Linked DNA regions of Enteractinococcus fodinae. The main gene of each other region encodes a partner of the protein of the gene in region 2 in a complex. Links are inferred from orthologs where the notes say so. Each region holds a gene or a part of one and is shown on either strand. Other genes may lie near its edges.

The links.
Region 1: sucB (region 2) and J2S62_RS05080 share a complex: the UniProt entries of both Escherichia coli proteins name them as parts of the 2-oxoglutarate dehydrogenase (OGDH) complex. The link is inferred for Enteractinococcus fodinae from one-to-one orthologs.

The regions. Positions count from the first base shown.
Region 1 is NZ_JAVDYJ010000001.1:1,065,313-1,072,348, forward strand. What follows is about bases 1,817-6,121. They hold J2S62_RS05080 (multifunctional oxoglutarate decarboxylase/oxoglutarate dehydrogenase thiamine pyrophosphate-binding subunit/dihydrolipoyllysine-residue succinyltransferase subunit), read right to left. Parts: upstream 5,782-6,121; coding sequence 2,017-5,781; downstream 1,817-2,016. Other genes in these bases: J2S62_RS05075 (GDSL-type esterase/lipase family protein), read right to left, coding at 1,817-1,906; guaB1 (GMP reductase), read left to right, coding at 6,111-6,121. Also shown: J2S62_RS05065 (sigma-70 family RNA polymerase sigma factor), read left to right, coding at 119-799; rsrA (mycothiol system anti-sigma-R factor), read left to right, coding at 796-1,089; J2S62_RS13575 (50S ribosomal protein bL37), read right to left, coding at 1,153-1,227; more of J2S62_RS05075, read right to left, coding at 1,277-1,816; more of guaB1, read left to right, coding at 6,122-7,036. UniProt on the Escherichia coli protein: E1 component of the 2-oxoglutarate dehydrogenase (OGDH) complex which catalyzes the decarboxylation of 2-oxoglutarate, the first step in the conversion of 2-oxoglutarate to succinyl-CoA and CO(2).
Region 2 is NZ_JAVDYJ010000001.1:1,654,755-1,662,036, reverse strand. What follows is about bases 2,420-5,374. They hold sucB (2-oxoglutarate dehydrogenase, E2 component, dihydrolipoamide succinyltransferase), read right to left. Parts: upstream 4,841-5,374; coding sequence 2,999-4,840; downstream 2,420-2,998. Other genes in these bases: lpdA (dihydrolipoyl dehydrogenase), read right to left, coding at 4,922-5,374; J2S62_RS07730 (hypothetical protein), read right to left, coding at 2,620-2,979; J2S62_RS07735 (serine/threonine-protein kinase), read left to right, coding at 2,420-2,550. In the rest of the region: J2S62_RS07745 (RDD family protein), read left to right, coding at 1-90; J2S62_RS07740 (DUF4191 domain-containing protein), read right to left, coding at 134-937; more of J2S62_RS07735, read left to right, coding at 1,033-2,419; more of lpdA, read right to left, coding at 5,375-6,295; J2S62_RS07715 (leucyl aminopeptidase), read right to left, coding at 6,569-7,282. UniProt on the Escherichia coli protein: E2 component of the 2-oxoglutarate dehydrogenase (OGDH) complex which catalyzes the second step in the conversion of 2-oxoglutarate to succinyl-CoA and CO(2).

The DNA.
Region 1 (7,036 bases), 590 kb from region 2 along the record:
TAGTTGCTAGACGAACACATGCGGTCGTAAAACCAGGAGGTGTTGCAGCATCGTGCTCACCATGACTGCGCCGACAGAATCATCGCATTTGGCTGTTTTGGGACTAGACTTGGCTGGGATGACTCATTTGCCTTCTGATATCCCTGCAGCCGATGACGGCTCTCGTGTTGATCCGAAAGCTGAGACAGACTCACAGCGTCGAGCTCGTTTCGAACGAGACGCGATGCAGTATCTGGATCAGCTGTATTCCGGTGCGCTTCGGATGACGCGCAATCCGGAAGACGCCGAGGATTTAGTGCAAGAGGCCTACGCTCGGGCGTACTCTTCATTTCATCAGTACAAGCCTGGCACCAATTTACGGGCCTGGCTGTTCCGGATCTTGACGAACACCTACATTAATATCTATCGGAAACGTCAACGGCGTCCGCAAGAAGCCGATGGCGATGGATTAGAAGACTGGCAGATGGCACGTGCCGCTGACCATACCGCCACCGGGTTGCGTTCAGCTGAGACGGAGGCGTTAGATTATCTCCCCGATAGTGACGTCAAAGAAGCACTGGCGGAGATCTCGGAAGATTTCCGCATCCCAGTGTATTTAGCAGATGTCGAGGGGTTTGCGTATAAAGAGATCGCCGACATTCTGGATGTTCCCATAGGGACGGTGATGTCTCGACTCCATCGTGGGCGTCGTAGTTTGCGCGAGTTGCTCACCGACTATGCTGCCGAGCGCGGCATTGAAGGCGCAATCGCATTGCAAAAAGAACAACAATCAGACGCATCGGAGGAGGCCCAAAAATGACCTATGAGACCCAGCACGTTCGGACCGAGTCCGACCAGTACGACACAACCGGCGGGTGCCCAGAGGCTCGCATGGATAGCATCTATCGCTACCTCGACGGTGCTTTAGATACCGCGGATCTTGAGGAAGTTAAAGCACACATCCAGAATTGTTCGGAGTGCCAGTCTGAACATGACTTAGAACTGATCATCCGTGACGTGGTTAAACGGTCATGCGATGAAAAAGCTCCCCAGAGTTTGAAGACGAAAATTATGCAGCGTATCGAGCAGTTGAAGACCAACGACCGCTAACAGCCTGCACATATACAAAAAGTCTGAACTATGAAAGTTCAGACTTTTCGTATTTAATGCCGGCTAGGCGTTTGGACGCTTGCCGGAGTTGGCACGGTTCTTGCGACGATCCTTGCGTTTACGACCACGTTTACTCATCGTGATACTCCTTTCGTTCAATGGCTCCAGAACAGTGTACCACCCACTGTTAGCGATGAATATTTGGGTCAGTTATCCCTAACCATTCGAACCAACCCCGGTTCAGCACCAGCCATGCGATCAACCCGTAGGCGGCTTGACCGGGCAGCCCGTCGTTGATCATGACGTCTTCGTTAAAGTTTTGGTGATTCACCAGATCGGTGAACGCGTCAATGTAAGGGACTTCGCGGCGCACGGCGACATCTTGGTATGCGGCGTTGAGTTGTGCCAGATGTTTATTGACCGCGGTGTCTTGTGCGGGGGTGGGGCCCACCACGAAGGTCGCAATATTATGTTGGGCTGCCCGGTCAAGTGTGTTGGCCAGGTGCAGCCGGGCGCGTGCTGAGGATCCGGCCATCTCAAGTGGATCCTGTGGCACTGCCAGGAGCATACGGTTCTCTGTTTCATCGGTGGCCAGACGGGGCAGCACCTCGTTCTCCCAGCGATCTGCAAGTTGTGCTGTGGTTTCGCCGGGAAAGACCAACGGATAGGACTCGATGAGTAGGTCCGGTGCCTGGGTTTTTGCCAGCACGCGGCCAAGCCATCCGAGACCGCGGGCATCACCGGCACCGGTGAGGGTTTGGGCACCGACGGAGAATAATCGGATGTTTCGAGTGTGCACGTATTTTGCCTCTTTCACGAACCGGTATTTGTTCTACTGTAGCGCTCGGAAGTCGAAATCTGCGGTTAAATGCTTGTGGCGGCCCAATTCGTGGGCCGCCACAAGCGGAGTGCTAAGCGATTGCTGAGCTAGGCGCCGAAGACATCCTGCAAGAGGGTTTCTTGTTCTTCATCATGACGTGGTTTATTACCCGCTGCTGGGGATGCAGAAGCCGGACGGCTAATGACCGCGACTTCACGCTCCAGCTGCGGTACCAGGTACTGCATCATGAACGGCCACGGACCTTGGTTTTCTGGTTCGTCTTGGACCCAGTGCACCGAGGCGTTGGGGTATTTGTCCAATTCGGTCTTGATCGCTTCGATCGGAAGCGGGTAGAGCTCTTCAACCCGGACCAGAGCGATATCGGATTCCAGATCCAGTTTCTTCCGCCGGTCGACCAGATCGTAATAGAGCCGACCCGACACTAGGACTACCTTGGATGCTGAGGCAGCGGCCCGATTATCAGGCACGACGGGCATGAAGCGTCCACGGGTGAAGTCTTCCACCTGGGATGCTGCAGCACGCAGGCGCAGCAGCTGCTTCGGGCTGAACACGACCAGTGGACGACGCGGTGTCGAGTAGGCGTGTTCACGCAGCAGGTGGAAGTGATTTGCACCGTAGGACGGCTGGACGACGCGCATGTTTTCCTCTGCAGACAGCTGCAAGAACCGTTCGATGCGTGCCGAGGAGTGGTCTGGCCCCTGGCCCTCATAACCGTGGGGCAGTAACAGCACGATCGAGGAGTGTTGGTTCCACTTCTGTTGCGATGAGGAAATGAACTCGTCAATGACGATTTGTGCGCCGTTGACGAAGTCACCAAATTGCGCTTCCCACAGCACCAGGGCTTCTGGTCGTTCGACCGAGTAGCCGTACTCAAAACCAAGGGCGGCGTATTCGGAGAGCAACGAGTTGTAGATCCAGAACTTGGCTTGATCATTGGACAAGGAGGCTAGTGGTGTCCATTCGTCGTTGGTCTCGCGGTCGTAGAAGACAGCGTGACGCTGGACGAAGGTTCCACGGCGCGAGTCCTGCCCGGCCAACCGGACTGGGACGCCCTCCATGGCCAAGGAACCGAAGGCTGCGAGTTCTGCAAAGCCCCAGTCGATGTTGCCGTTGATGGCCATCTTTTGACGGCGCTCCAACAGGGTGAGCAGTTTCGGGTGCACGTTGAAGCCCTCTGGGATCTCCATGTGCACATCGCCAATGCGGCGCAACATGTCTTCGGAAATCGCGGTGGACTCAGGCTTGTAGCGCTCTGAAGTGTCCTCGATACCGTGTGCTGAACCCAGGATTGGGATCGGCGAGGTTTCCGCTTCGCCAATTTCGGCGAAAGCGGCTTCCAGACGATTCTTGTAATCGGCTGCGGCCTGGTCTGCTTCCTCCTGGGTGATGTCACCACGACCAACCAGCGCGTCAACGTAGAGGCGACGCGTGGAGGTCTTGTTGGAGATCAGGTTGTACATGCCAGGCTGGGTCATCGAAGGATCGTCACCCTCGTTGTGGCCACGACGACGGTAGGTGATCAAATCGATCACGACGTCGCGGTGGAAGCGCTGACGATATTCATACGCCAACTGAGCTGCCTGGACAACGGCCTCTGGGTCATCTCCGTTGACGTGGATGACCGGAGCCTGAATCGACCGGGCGACATCGGTGGCGTAGGTGGTGGAACGAGACTGCGATGGCGGGGTGGTGAACCCAACCTGGTTGTTAATAATTACGTGCACCGTACCACCGGTGCGGTACCCGCGCAGTTGTGACATCTGCATGGTCTCAAATACCACGCCCTGACCAGCGAAGGAGGCGTCACCGTGAATCTGGATTGGCAACACCGAATACGATTTCGGCGATTTCGTGCCGTGGTCGTAGCGGTCTTGCTTGGCCCGGACGATACCTTCTAACACGGGGTTGACGGCTTCGAGGTGCGACGGGTTGGCCGCAACCGAGACGGTCGTGGTATTGCGGTTATACGAGGTAAAGGTGCCTTCGGTACCCAGGTGGTACTTGACGTCACCGGAGCCCTGGGCGATACCGGAATCAACATCGCCCACGAATTCCCGGAACACCTGTGTGAAGGTCTTGCCGGCAATGTTGGTGAGCACGTTGAGACGACCGCGGTGGGCCATCCCGATGGCGACTTCGTCCAAGCCATCATCTGCGGCACCTGACAGTACCGCGTCCAATAGGGCGATCAGCGATTCGGAACCCTCGAGGGAGAAGCGCTTTTGGCCCACGAATTTGGTCTGCAGGAAGGTCTCGAAGGCTTCGGCTGCGTTCAGCCGGCCCAGAATGCGCAACTGCTCTTCGCGAGTCGGCTTCGTGAACGGGTGTTCCAACTTGTCCTGGAACCAGGCGCGCTGTTCCGGGTCGTCGATGTGCATGTACTCGTAACCAGAGTTGCGGGTATATGCATCACGCAGCACCCCGAGCAGGTCACGCAGCAACATGTTCGGTTTGCCGCCAATACCGCCGGTAGGCCAGATCCGGTCAAGATCCCACAGAGTCAATCCATGTGAGTCTAGGTCAAGATCCGGGTGGGTACGCATGCGGTATTCCAGCGGGTCCGTGTCCGCAATGAGGTGGCCACGGACGCGGTAGGCATGGATCAGTTGCTGAATACGAGCGGCCTTGCTCACTTCGTCTTCAGGGTTCACCTGCACGTCGGGTGCCCAGCGAACCGGGACGGTTGGGATGCGCAGGTTGACGAAGATCTCGTCATAGAAATCGTCTTCACCCAGCAGCAGGTTGTGTACGGTGCGCAAGAATTCGCCCGAACCGGCACCCTGGATGACGCGGTGGTCATAGGTTGAGGTGACGGTCATGGTCTTCGAAACTGCCAGATCCGAGAGCACTTTTTGCGACGTGCCTTCAAATTCGGCCGGGTAGGTCAAAGCGCCGACACCGATGATGGCCGCTTGGCCTTCAGACAACCGCGGGACCGAGTGAACGGTACCTATACCGCCGGGGTTGGTTAGCGACACGGTGGTGCCCGAGTGGTCTTCCATCGTGAGTTTATTGTTCAGCGCGCGTTTGACCAGATCTTCATACGCTTCCCAGAACTCGCGGAAGTTCATGGTCTCAACAGCTTTAATCGACGGCTGGACCAGGACGCGTTCACCCTTCGCACCTGGCAGGTCGATGGCCAACCCGAAGTTGATGTGGGCCGGGTTGACCTTAAACTTCTTGCCGTCTTCCTCTCGGTACAGCGCATTCATCTCAGGGTGCTTGACCAAGGCCCGAATAATCGCATAACCGATCAGGTGGGTGAAGGAGACCCGTCCGCCTCGGGTGCGCTGAAGGTGGTTGTTAATCACCGTACGGTTATCAATGAGCGCCTTGACCGGAATGTCGCGCACCGTGGTCGCGGTGGGCATGGATAGCGACGAGTCCATATTGGCGGCAATCGCCTGGGACATCCCACGAAGGCGGACCCACTCGTCTTCCTTCGCCTCGCCGGCGGCTTCTTCTTTGTCGCGTTCTGCTTGAGCAGCTATTGACGGTTCGGAAGTAATGGCTTGGGGGGACTCTTCAGCACGACGAACTTTAGGCTTGGGTGGCTTCTTGGAGTTCGCCGCAGCTTCTGCAGGCTCAGACTTAGCTGGTTTCTTCGATTCAGCAGCCGCGGGCTTTGCAGCTTCTTTGGTCTGTGCGGGTTGAGCAGGTGCGGCGGTCTGGGAGTCTGCGGCTTGCTGGTTGTTACCAGAATTGTTGGCAGATTCTAAACGGGCGAAGATTTCGGCCCATTTTTCATCCACAGAAGACTTATCCGCCTTGTACTTTTCGTAGATATCCGCAACAAGCCATTCATTCCCGGGAAATTCCTCGGAGAGCTGGGCGGACGTAAGTTCTGGCACGGTGAAGGCCTCTTCCGTAAGTTCTTGTGTTTTGAGCGTACACGTGGCGAGACTCGAAACGCCGGGCACGACGATACTCGCCGTTGGTTCCGTTAACAGCGTCCCGGTACTTATCTTCGGTGAATGCGAACTCACTGAAGGCAACTGTCAACAGCAGCTGGATCCATCATAGTGACAAAGTTAGTTGAATTGCCACAGAATACGATGAATTGCGCACAGATCGGCTGCGCGCAAAATCACGCCACATAAATGTGATTATGAGCACAGCTACAGCCTCGGATCGACGAGCCAGCGCTGCCAGGAGATGAAAAAACTGTCATGATGGTCATATGCGTTTTCTTAACCCAGTCACCACAGACTTGACCTATTCAGACGTTTTCCTCGTGCCTTCCTACTCCCAGGTCGGCTCGCGGATGAACGTTGATATTTCATCCACCGATGGCATCGGAACGACCATTCCGGTGATTGCGTCAAATATGAACGGGGTGACCGGGCGACGGATGACCGAAACCATCGCTCGGCGCGGTGGAATTGGTATCTTCCCGCAAGATATGCCACTGCATCTGCTGCAAGAATCGATTGACTGGGTCAAATCCCGTGACACGCTGTTCGAGACGCCACTCTATGTAGGGCTCGATGACCGAGTATTAGATGTTCGCCACCTGGCCGAAAAACGCAACCATCCAGCCGTCTGTGTTGTTGACAAAGATCGCTCGCTGCTCGGTATTGTCCACGTGGCCGACGTGGAAGGCATCGATCAATTCGCATCCGTGCAGGCGTTGTTGCGCGAACCCCTGCTGACCGTTGCGGAGTCTGATCTCAGCGGCCTACCGCAAGATGCGCAAGCCAAATCGCTGCGCGATATCTACATGAAAATGCACGACGCACAGCTTAACTATGCGCCGGTTGTGGATGGCACGAAACTTGTGGGCGTGTTGACGCAGCAGGGCGTGTTGCGGTCAACCATCTATACGCCGGCGCTGGATGAGCGCAAGCGCCTGCGTGTGGGTGCAGCCGTCGGGGTGAACGCCGATGTGCGGGACCACGCCGAGAAACTCATCGAGTCCGGTGTGGACGTGCTAGTCGTGGATACCGCGCACGGTCACCAGGAAAAGATGATGACGGCCCTGCGGAGTTTGTCCGAACTGCCCGTGCCGATCGTTGCCGGCAATGTGGTTTCTGCCGAAGGGACACATGACCTCATTGAAGCCGGTGCGGACATCGTCAAAGTGGGTGTAGGTCCCGGCGCCATGTG
Region 2 (7,282 bases):
CTTGGGCTGGTGATTCCTGTACTGGTGATCGATCGGGACGGTCGCGGTTTACATGACAAACTGGCCGGCACCGTACAGATTCATATGTGAATTGCACAGTACCGGCCAGTAGAGACCTATTGGATGGTGTGGGCTACCGTCCGCGCATAGCTTTGCGATCTGGACGCATCCGGTTGGGGTCGATACCTTTTGGAATACCCAGGTTATTGACCGGTAGCGAAGAGATACGCTGTTCTACCGCACGCACTTCGTGGCGGTTGAGGGTCTTCTTCATTCGTTTAATCGTGGGCTTTACTTCGTGCAATTCCACTTCATTAGGGCCGTGACCCACCTGCAGCACCCGAATCTCCACATTCGGCAGGAAACGCTCTAGGTGTTTGCGCTGCTTTTCGGCCAGTCGCTTGGCACGGTTGTAATCGCCGTCGGCCACCAGCACTACACCGGCTTTACCAACTGCCCGAAAGACGGTTTCTTGGGTTCGCGGGTTGACTGCGATCGGTTCATCTTCCACGATCCAGCCTCGACCAAGCTGAGATAAGGCAGCACCTGCTGCGCCTGGGCGGCCCTCGATCTGAGCGAACGCTGCTTTCTCGGCCTTCTTATTCATGATGATGATGGCCGCAAGCAGCCCAAGTGGTATGAACATAAGCGTCCACAGCACCGGTGAGCCTGTTAGCAGGCCGATGACAAGCCCAACAACAAGAGCCGCGACGAAGGCGCCGATCATCCACCACAGTACGGACGGATCGTACTTGCGAGTCATTTTGAAGACGTCGCCTATTTGTTTGAAAAAGCCGCGCTTATTCGCTTTCTTGGCTTTTTTCCGGTCTTTAGCCTCAATTTTCTCCGCTTTGCGACGAGCTTTTTGCTCAGCCTTAACGGTCTTGAGGTCTTTTTTCGACGCTTTTGATGCGCCAGAAGATTTTAGTTCAGCCATGATGAAACCTATTCTAGCCCTAACCCTGTGGATAACTTAATCGTACCTGTGCGCTTTCGGGCATCATAGAGCATACCCGTACGAGGAGAGAAACGGTGAATTACCCTCAAGCGCATCCAGCGGTATCGCTCAGTACTCGCATCGTCCCGGAACTTGTTCCTCCGGAGCTGACCGCGCTTGACCAATGGCGCGTTATACGGCATCTCGGCAGTGGTTCTTCCGCAACAGTCTGGCTTTTGGAGCACACAGTCACCCAACGCGCTGTCGCGTGCAAATTCCCCCGCACTGCCGATGATCACGCCGAGCTTTCGCAGGAAGCTGAGCTTGCTGCTGGTCTAGCACATGAAAACCTTATCCGAGCAGAGCCCACGCAAGCGTATTCAGGGTTATCTTTGGCACAGCAGGCAGGGGCAACGTTTTGGGAATACGTGCCAGCTGGATCATTGGAGTCACTCATTGGTGCCGCCGGTTCCTTGAGTGTCGCTCAAACGGTGACGGTCCTGCTGCCTATGATTCAAACAGCGCAGTATTTGCACGAACGCCAGATTGTCCACGGAGATTTGTCCCCGGCAAATATCCTTTTCGATTTTGACGGACGGCCAGTGCTTATCGATTTAGGAACGGTCAGAGCTACAGCGCATGCTTTCCACGCTGCCGGGACGCCGGGATTCGTCGCGCCGGAAATCCAGGGACCCAACCGCAACGTTGAGGGGTTAGGAGCAGCAGCTGATGTTTACTCACTTGCCGCCCTTGGATGGTTCTGTCTCACCGCTACGATTCCAGGCTCGCAGCAGTCACGCATGCCCTTGAGCACCCTTCGACCTGGGGTAGAACACGAGATTGCCGAGGTTCTGGAAGCGTGTCTGAGCACAGAGCCTATGCTGAGGCCCGCACTCTCGCAGTTGCTAGCCGCTGTGGCACGTTGGGCTGATCCTGAACCAGTGGATTTGTTCGCTGCGGTCGGCGAGGACTATGCGCTATTTCTTCCCACTAGGAAAGCACGCGATACACGGCGCTCGCGCAGCCGCCGCTCGGGCCGTGATCGTGGGAGGTTGCCACGAGGGCCGGCTTGGTTTGCGGCTCAGCCCAATCAAGATGGCGTCACGCGGGCCATGCTGCGCCGTCGCAGAGTAGCGCTTGTGGCCAGTGCGTGCTCCTTGGTTGCTGGAGTGCTTGTGACCATGCACTTTGTCGATCGGGACGAGTCGCATATGCCCGTAATTGAAGAGCATGCGGTGCCGGAAGATTTTCAAAAAGTTGTCGATGAGTTGGCCAAAGCACGAACCCAGGCCTGGGCTACGGCTGATCCTAACCAAGTGGTTGTCTACGCTGCTGAAGAGTCAGAAGTCTTTAACCAGGATGTGGCGGTGCTGGCTGAGTTAGAAGCATCGAGCACCACGCTTGACGGGATACGCATGCGAGCGGTGGTGGAAGAAGTTGAGCCCACCGCACAGGGCGCCTCAGTGACGGTGACCTGGCGAACGGATGGGTATGTTCAGCGCGATAAATCGTCTGAGATCGTTAGCACCACTGATGCGCGAACAGAGGAATTGACGCTTCACCTAGTAGAAACGCCCACTGGGTGGGCACTGAGTACCGTGGAAGCTGACTGAGGTGGGTATCGCAATACACAAAGGCCGCAGAGAACATCAGTTCTCTGCGGCCTTGGTATGGTCGGCTGGTTAGAAACGCCAGAGCGTTGCCACCAGAGCAGCGATGACACCGGTGCCACCGGTTGCATGCGCCAGACCAGTGGAAATCTCTTCACCTCGGTTAATCTTGCGACGACCGAGTAGCGCAGTCACAAAAACCATCAACCCCAGGATGAGTTTGATGCTGAGTTTGATGCGCTGAGCTGGGTCTTCGATTCCGCTCATCTCGGCGAGACCGAATAGCACGAGCCCAGAGATGATCATGAAGATGGCGCCGTACCACTGTGATTTGGTGACCGTGGGGTTTTTAAAGTTGGCTAGCCAACCTCCCACGATGGCGGCCATCGCCAAGATGTGAATGGCGATGAAGATGGGGTAGACAATGTCCATAGGTTTAGTGCAGGTCCTTTCAGAGGCCTAGCTGGCCACCGAATTCGCCAGCTTCAAGACGGTTCTTCAGCTGGGTCATGAAACGTCCGGCGTCGGCGCCGTCGACGATGCGGTGATCGTAGGTGAGGGAGAGGTACATCATGTGCCGGATCGCGATAACATCGTTGCCTTCCGCGTCGGTGATAACCATTGGACGCTTGACGATGTTTCCAGGACCCAGGATAGCGACCTGAGGCTGGTTGATAACTGGGGTGTCAAACAGCGCGCCGAACGAGCCCAAGTTTGTGATGGAGAAGGTACCCCCGGACAGCTCATCGGGCTTGACCTGGTTATCACGAGTCCGCAGCGCTAAATCAGAAATGGCATTTGCAATTCCCGTGAGGTTCAGGTTGCCCGCCCCCTTGATAACTGGGACCAGCAAGCCACGTTCGGTATCTACAGCGATGCCAATGTCTTCTGAGTCGTGGTAGGTGATCTCTTTGGACTCGGCATCATATTGGGCGTTGAGCGCAGGGTGAGCCCGCAGCGCCTCGGTTGCTGCTTGCGTAATGAAAGCCAAGAACGTGAGGTTGACACCGTTTTCCGCCTTGAAGCGTTCCTTCACTTGGTTACGCAGTTGTACGATGCGGGTCATGTCAATTTCGTGGACTTGCGTCAGCTGGGCTGACGTGTCCAAGGATTCGACCATGCGATCTGCAATGACCTGACGGATCCGCGAAGCTTTCTCGGTGGTGCCGCGCTTGGACGGATCGATTGACGATGATGGATCTTTTGGAGCCGGGCGCGCAGCGGTTTGAGCAGTCGCTGCTGGGGCAGCGGCTTGGCTCTGCTGTTCATCACGAGTTTCGTATTCTTTTGCTGCGGCTGCAGCGAGGACGTCTTGTTTGCGGATGCGTCCGCCGACGCCAGTCCCGGTAACTTCTGCCAGATCTACGCCTTGTTCACGAGCGAGACGACGAACTAGCGGGGTAACGTAACCGTCACCGCGTGGCGTCTCGTCGGGGGATGAGGGCGACTCTTCAGCAGCTGGCTTGGACTCGGGTTTTGGTGCAGGAGTTGGCTCAGGTGTCGACTCTGGTTCAGGCTCCGGCTCGGATGCTGAAGTTGATTCGGAGTCTTGCTGTTGAGATGCTTCTTCTTGAGGTGCATCGTCTTGAGCTTTTTCTTCCTGCGGTTCTGAATCTTGCGCAGGTTCAGATTCTGATGGCGCGCTGTCGGAGGAACCGATGAGGGCAAGGACTTCGCCGACTTCAATATCTTCGTCTTCTTGGACTTTGATTTCCAACAGGGTGCCCGCTACCGGTGATGGAATTTCAGTGTCGACCTTATCGGTAGAGATCTCTACGATCGGTTCATCGACTTCAACTTCGTCGCCAACTTCTTTCAGCCAGCGGGTGATGGTGCCTTCGGTGACGGATTCACCAAGTTCTGGCAACTTCACTTCTTCAGCATCTCCCGATGCAGCAGGTGCTTCTTTTGCGGGCTCTTCTTCAGCAGTTTCTTGCTGTGCTGGCTCATCTTGTTCAGAAGTGTCTTCAGCTGGTTCTTCTTCAGCAGTATCCTCTTCAGCGGGAGCTTCTTCGTCGGCTGAGTCGTCTGCAGGCTGGTCGGATGCAGACTCATCGGCATCGCCGACAACGGCTAAAGCCTCGCCAACTTCAATGTCTTCGTCTTCCTGGACCAGGATTTCCAGTAGGGTCCCGGCGACAGGGGAGGGGATCTCAGTGTCGACCTTGTCGGTTGAGATTTCCACAATCGGTTCGTCGACCTCGATGGTGTCGCCGACTTCTTTGAGCCAACGGGTTACGGTACCTTCAGTAACCGATTCGCCCAGTTCTGGCAGAGTAATGGTTTCAGACATGCCGTCCGGTTTCCTCTCTATTCCTCTTCGAATGCTCACACGTTCGGTGCTTGATGCGTTGGTGGCAAGCCACCAGGTGGACTAGGCGTGCAACGGGAACCCGTTGAGCATCATTGCTGCTTCACCCAGCGACTCGTTTTGCGTTGGGTGAGCATGGATGAAGTGGGCGACGTCCTCTGGGTATGCTTCCCAGTTGACGATCAGCTGTGCTTCACCAATTTGTTCCGAGATACGATCGCCGATTCCGTGGACTCCGACAATTGGTCCATGTTTCTGACGAACCAACTTGATGAGACCGCCGGTGCCGATAATCGATGATTTACCATTCCCGGCCAGGTTGTACTCGACCGTTTCGACGTTGTCTTTCCCGAATTCTTCTTGAGCGGCTGGCTCTGTCATTCCCACGGAGATAATTTCTGGGGTTGTGAACGTCACTCCGGGAATATTGCGATCTTCGACCTTGAGCGGATTGTTGCCCATAATCTCTTCGATCACGAAGTTACCGTGTTGGTAGCCACGGTGTGCCAACTGCTTGCCTTTGACGATGTCACCAATGGCATAGATATTGCCCACGCCGGTGTGCAGGCGATCATCGACGGCGACGTGGGCGCCGTCCATGGAGACACCGACATCCTCATAACCCATATTTTCAGTATTGGGTTTGCGACCGGTGGCGACAAGGCAAATTTCTGCTTCGAATTCCTTGCCATCAGCGAGGGTGACTTTGACGCCATTGTCGGTTTCTTCAACGTTTTCGAAGAAGACGCCGAGATTTGATTTGATCCCGGCCTTGCGGAAGTTCCGAGTCAGTTGCTTGACGATCGTTGGATCCTCGTTGGGTACCAGCGAATCGAGGCCCTCGATGATGGTGACCTCCACGCCGAATGAGTTCCACGCCGAGGCGAACTCGGAACCAATGACCCCGCCGCCAAGCACAATGGCTGATTTTGGTGTGTAGTCGAGTTCGAGGGCTTCGGTAGAAGTGAGCACGCGGTCGGAAATGGTCAAACCCATGGTGTTGGAAACGGAACCCGAGGCGAGGATGATGTGTTTTCCGGTGTAGACGGTGCCATCCACATCGATCTGATTCTCGGAAACTAACCGACCGTTACCAGCAATGGTGGTGACTTTGCGCATTTTCAATAGGCCTTGCAGACCTTTGAATTTACCGTCGACAATATTGTCTTTGTATTTCCGAACGGCCGCCATGTCGACGCTATCGAACGAGGCTTTTACGCCGAATTTCTCAGAGTCTTTAGCCGCGTTAGCAACTTCAGCTGCGTGTAAGTAGGCCTTGGTTGGAATACAACCCCAGTGGAGGCAAGTGCCACCAACCTTGTCTCGTTCAATGAGACCAACGGTTAGTCCATGGTGTACGGCGCGCAGGGCCGCACCATAACCGGCGGATCCACCGCCGAGAATTAGTACGTCGAATTCTGTAGCGGTTTCAGTCACGATTGATGCTCCTCATCTGTGCGGAGGTTCGCCCCGCATTGTCCTCGTCTGTGGTTTCCAACCATGCGTCCGGTTTCTGCTCAATCTGGAGTTACCAGGGCAGTTTGGACACTTCTACTTAACCTTATAGGCTCGCTGACCCCTTGATCCATAACCTGTACCACGTTAACTTTTGTCAGCCGACTGAAGCTAGAAAACCCGCAGTGACGTATGGCATCAATCTGCGTCGGGACCGCTTTGAGCTAACGGTCCCGACGCAGTAATTAGGTGCTGTTATTGTGCTCGATTGGTGACAAATTCCACGAGCGTGCGAACCATGGTTCCGGTTGCGTCTTTCGGGGTGTAACCTCTCGGCGAGGAATCATTGAAGGACGGTCCCGCAATATCCAGATGTGCCCATGGCGTCTCTCCGACGAAGTCGCGTAAGAACGCTGCTGCGCCCTGCATTCCACCGTACCGTTCGCCGGTGTTTTTCATATCGGCAACGTTAGAGTCGAAACCTGCACGAGCTTCTTCTGGAATCGGCACCTCGACCACCGTCTCACCGGTGGTGGCTGCAGCTTGGGATAGCTCGGCTCGCACTTGCTGTGCGCCCATGAGGCCGGTGGTGCGGTTTCCAAGAGCTACCATCGCTGCGCCGGTCAATGTGGCGATATCAACCACCACGTCAGGGTTTTCCTCAGTGGCAGCCACGAGGGCGTCAGCTAAGACCAGACGGCCTTCGGCATCAGTGTTCATGACCTCGACGGTGGTGCCACCCCGAATGGTGAGGATATCGGATGGTTTGATTCCGGTACCCGAAGGCATGTTCTCCGCCATCGCTAGCCAGCCGGTGACCTTAATATCGAGGCCCAGCTCCGCCACGGCATGGACTACGGCACCGACAGTCGCGGCGCCGGCCATATCCGATTTCATGGTTTCCATCGACCCGGCAGGTTTGAGCGAAATGCCACCGGTATCAAACGTAATTCCCTTGCCAACCAGAGA